One region of the Brevundimonas sp. 2YAF1 genome, then DNA from elsewhere that is predicted to be linked to it. Evidence: predicted binding sites of a transcription regulator. Region 1 holds the regulator's gene; the other holds the start of a gene.
What was found. Region 1 encodes HrcA, which represses chaperone genes, less so after heat shock. Its sites were predicted from a motif close to GTTAGCANTCNNNNNNNNNGANTGCTAAC; they were not measured.

Region 1 (2,393 bases):
TCGTTGGCCTGGGTCTCGGCGCGGCGCTTGGTGTTCTCGGCGTCGGCCACGGCGCGCAGGGCGCGGTCCTTCCACTGGTCGCGCTCGGCGATCAGGGCGTCGACCACGGCCATGTCGCCGTCGTCAGCCGCTTCCGCCGCCGCATCGATTTCGGCCTCGCCGATATCCTGCTCGAGTTGGTCCCGGGTCTCGTCGTTGATGTCGTTCACGTCTCTTGTCCGTCCAGAATCCGGCCCAGCACCCGGGCGGTATAGTCCACCAACGGTATGACACGGGCATAGTTCAGTCTTGCAGGGCCTATGACGCCGATGGCGCCCAGCATCCGCTGCCGACCCGTCATATAGGGCGCCGCGATCACGGCGGAACCCGAAAGGGAAAACAACCGCGTTTCGGCGCCGATGAAGATGCGCACTCCCTGGGCCGCGCCGACCCCGTCGAGCAGGCCGATCAGCTGTTCCTTCTGCTCCAGGTCGTCGAACAGGATGCGGACCCGCTCCAGATCCTCGACCGCCTGGGCGTCCTGCAACAGGTTGGCGCGGCCGCGCACGATCAGGGACCGGTCGCGTTCGCCCCCGCCGGACCAGGCGGCCAGACCGTCCTCGACCAGGCGGGCGGCGGCGGCGTCCAGTTCGCGCCGGGCGTCGGCCAGTTCGGCGCTCATCTCGGTGCGCGCCTCGGCCAGGGGCCGGCCCTTCAGCCGGGCGTTGAGGAAGTTGGAGGCCTCGGTCAGGGTCGAGGGCGTCACCCCCGCCGACAGAGGCATGAGCCGGTTCTCGATCGTGCCGTCGTCGCCGACCAAAACCGCCAGCGCCTGATCATGGCCCAGGGCGACGAACTCGACGTGCTTGACGCCCGCGTCGCGCACCGGACTGGCGACGATGCCCGCGCCCCCGGCCAGACCGGACAAAAGGTTGGTGGCGGCGTCCAGCGCCTCCTCGAAGTTCCGCCCCTTCCCGGCCAGACGGGCGTCGATCTCGCGCCGCTCGTCCTGGCCGATGTCGCCGACTTCCAAGAGGCCGTCGACGAACAGGCGCAAGCCCGCATGGGTCGGGATCCGTCCCGACGAGGTGTGGGGCGAGGCCAGCAGGCCCGCCAGGGTCAGATCCTGCATGGTGTTGCGGATCGAGGCGGGCGACAGGGCCAGCCCTCCGCGCGAAATGGTGCGCGACCCGACCGGCTCGCCCGTCTCCAGATAGGTCTCGACGATGCGGCGGAAGATGTCGCGCGCACGGGCGTCCAGCGTCCCCAGGCCGGCGGGGGCGCTTCCGAACGGGGACGGGTGGGGGGCATACAGGCTCACGCTTTCAGGATAAGCACGCGCTGCTCTGGTTCCAAGGAAATCTCATGCGCCCGTCCGAACGCACCCCCGAACAACTCCGCACCGTCACGCTGGAAACCGGCGTCAACCGCTACGCCGAGGGCTCCTGCCTGGTGTCGTTCGGCCACACCAAGGTACTGGTCACCGCCTCGATCGAGGAAAAGGTGCCGGGCTGGATGCGCAACACCGGCCAGGGCTGGGTCACCGCCGAATACGGCATGCTGCCCCGCGCCACCCACACGCGCGGCCGTCGCGAAGCCGCCGCCGGCAAGCAGTCGGGCCGCACCCAGGAAATCCAGCGCCTGATCGGCCGCAGCCTCCGCGCCGTCGTCGATCTCAAGGCCCTGGGCGAGCGTCAGGTCCTGATCGACTGCGACGTCATCCAGGCCGACGGCGGCACCCGCACCGCCTCGATCACCGGCGCCTGGGTGGCCATGGCCTCGGCCCTGAACTACCTCAAGGACGAGGGCGTGCTGAAGACCGATCCCATCATCGATCAGGTCGCGGCCGTGTCGTGCGGCATCTTCAACGACCTGCCGGTGCTCGACCTCGACTATGAGGAAGACTCCACCGCCGAGGCCGATTCCAACTTCGTCCTGACCGGCGCCGGCGGCATCGTCGAAATCCAGGCCACGGGTGAGAAGCGCGGCTTCTCGCGCCCCGAGTTCGACCGCCTGTTCGAGCTGGCCGAGATCGGCTGCGCCGACCTGTTCGCCCTGCAACGCGCCGCCCTGGGACGCTAAAAGACAAGGCTAGGCCGCGAGGGCCGATCGGGGCATTCTGGGGTCTTCCGCGAACGGAGACCCCGCCCCATGCCGCCCATGATGCGCCCCGCCCTCGCCGCCTCTTTCCTCGCCCTGTCGGTCGTTCTGGCCGGTTGCGGCCAGCCGAAGCCTGCGCCCGCCGAGGCGCCGCCCGCAGCGGTCGACACCAGGCTGTCGCAGGAACCGATCGACGCCGTGCCGATCAAGCCCGAGCCAGCGCCTGCGCCCGTGGCGCCGCCCAAGCCCAAGCCTGAACCCGTCGTCTCCGAACCCGCCGCGTCCGTCGTCACGCCTGTCGGGGAGCCCGGCTC
Region 2 (2,393 bases), on a different contig from region 1:
AGGCCTTCCCCGGCAACCGCCCCTCGACCGCCATCCTCATGGACCGCCTGACGCCGCAGACCCTTGGCGCCCTGATCGCCCTCTATGAGCACAAGACCTTCGTCGAGGGCGTGCTCTGGGACATCAACAGCTTCGACCAGTGGGGCGTCGAACTGGGCAAGGTCCTGGCCAAGGCGGTGCTGAAGGACGTGGCGGCTGGCGCCCCTTCGGTCGACCTCGATCCATCGACGGCGGCCCTGCTGACGCGGTTGCTGGCATGAGGGTCGTCGCGCCCGTCTGGCAACGGTTGGAAGGCCTCGCCCTGCTGGGCGTTTCTGTTCTGGCCTACGCCCGCTTCGGCGAGGGCTGGCTGCTGTTCGGACTGTTGTTCCTGGCCCCCGACCTGTCGTTCCTCGGCTATCTGTCCGGACCGCGCCGAGGCGCCTGGGCCTATAATCTGGCCCACAGCCTGATCGGCCCCCTGGCGCTGGCGGCGGCGGGCCTGCTGACGGACGCCGCTCTGCCAACCGCCCTCGCCCTGATCTGGCTGGCCCACCTGGGTTTCGACCGCGCCCTGGGCTACGGCCTCAAATCCCCCGACGGGTTCGGGGTCACCCATCTGGGCCTCATCGGCGCCGCGCGACGAGCGGCGCCCTAGACCCACGAGCCGGCCTGACCGTCGGCGGTCGCCGAGACCGGACACGGAAAAGGCCCGGCGTCGCCGCCGGGCCTTCGTTCATCCGATGCTCTGTTCTACCAGCGACGGTCGTAGCGATAGTCGCGGTCGTGACGGTTCTGGTTGCTGCGCCATTCGCCGTGGTTCCGCCAATAGCGGCCGTCGCGATAATAACGGCCGTTGCGGTTGTAGTCGTAGCCATCGCGGCTGTTGACGCCGTGATCCCGCTCCCAGTGGCCCTGGTTCCGGTAGCAGCGGCCGCCGCGGTAGTATTCGCAGCCGTCGCCCCGGTTCGAGGCCACAGCGCCCAGCGCCGCGCCGGCCAGGGCCCCGCCCGCGACATAGCGTCCGTCGCCCTGACCGATCAGGGCCCCGGCGACGCCGCCGACGACGGCGCCCAGCACGGCGTCACGGCCGGGGTTGTCGCGGTTACGGTCGCGGTAGGACTGGGCGGCGGCGGGGGTGGTCGCCAACATCGTCAGGGCCAAGGCGCCGACGCCGATCTTGGAAATGGTCTTCATGGCGGGCTCCCTTCGAAAGCCGATTGATCCGTGGCTTCCCTTTTAGAAAGGTCCCGCTGAACGCCCCCAAGGGGTACCGTTCATCTCCCAGTCATCTTGGCGAAAATTCGGCGAGCCTCGGCCTTGACGGCCTATCGACCTCGACCTACCTCCCGTAGCGTTAGCACTCGGGGAGGGCGGCTGCCAAAGCCGCAGGTTCCGGGGCACAACTCGATTACCTATTGGGAGATCATCAGATGGCGTTTCGTCCTCTCGGCGACCGCGTGCTGGTCAAGCGCGTTGAAGAAGAATCCAAGACCAAGGGCGGGATCATCATCCCCGACACCGCCAAGGAAAAGCCCCAGGAAGGCGAAGTCGTCTCCGTCGGCCCCGGCGTCCGCGATGAATCCGGCAAGGTCAACGCCCTGGAGCTGAAGGCCGGCGACCGCATCCTGTTCGGCAAGTGGTCGGGCACGGAAGTGAAGATCGACGGCGACGACCTGATCATCATGAAGGAATCCGACGTCCTGGGCGTGCTTTCGTAAGCACTCTGGGTTTCCGGTTTCTCTCGTAAAAACATCTAGATAGGAGCAGCCCGCATGGCCGCTAAAATCGTAAAATTCAACACCGACGCTCGCGACAAGATGCTGCGCGGCGTCAACATCCTGGCTGACGCCGTCAAGGTGACCCTGGGTCCCAAGGGCCGCAACGTCGTGATCCAGAAGTCCTTCGGCGCCCCGCGCTCGACCAAGGACGGCGTCACCGTCGCCAAAGAGATCGAACTGGAAGACGCCTTCGAGAACATGGGCGCCCAGATGATCCGCGAAGTCGCCTCCAAGGCGAACGACAACGCGGGCGACGGCACCACCACCGCCACCGTTCTGGCTCAAGCCATCGTGCAAGAGGGCCTGAAAGCCGTCGCCGCCGGCATGAACCCGATGGACCTGAAGCGCGGCATCGACCAGGCCGTCGCCGTGGCCCTGGACGAGGTCAAGGCCATCTCCAAGCCGGTCTCGAACAACTCGGAAATCGCCCAGGTCGGCACCATCTCGGCCAACGGCGACGCTGAAATCGGCGAGCTGATCGCCCTGGCCATGGCCAAGGTCGGCAACGAAGGCGTCATCACGGTCGAAGAAGCCAAGACGGCTGAAACCACCGTCGACATCGTCGAAGGCATGCAGTTCGACCGCGGCTACCTGTCGCCCTACTTCATCACCAACGCCGACAAGATGGAGGTC

Region 2: groES (co-chaperone GroES) is a predicted target of HrcA. The motif match lies at 1,336-1,364, and genes of this name have one in related genera.

What each region holds. Positions count from the first base shown of each region.
Region 1 covers NZ_JBFRFI010000005.1:97,703-100,095, forward strand. The annotation lists gene grpE (nucleotide exchange factor GrpE) at 1-209, opposite strand, end outside; gene hrcA (heat-inducible transcriptional repressor HrcA) at 206-1,294, opposite strand; gene rph (ribonuclease PH) at 1,345-2,061, shown strand; gene AB4Y68_RS08530 (hypothetical protein) at 2,131-2,393, shown strand, end outside.
Region 2 covers NZ_JBFRFI010000011.1:63,387-65,779, forward strand. The annotation lists gene pgi (glucose-6-phosphate isomerase) at 1-260, shown strand, start outside; gene AB4Y68_RS13645 (DUF4260 family protein) at 257-637, shown strand; gene AB4Y68_RS13650 (hypothetical protein) at 733-1,176, opposite strand; gene groES (co-chaperone GroES) at 1,413-1,700, shown strand; gene groL (chaperonin GroEL) at 1,755-2,393, shown strand, end outside.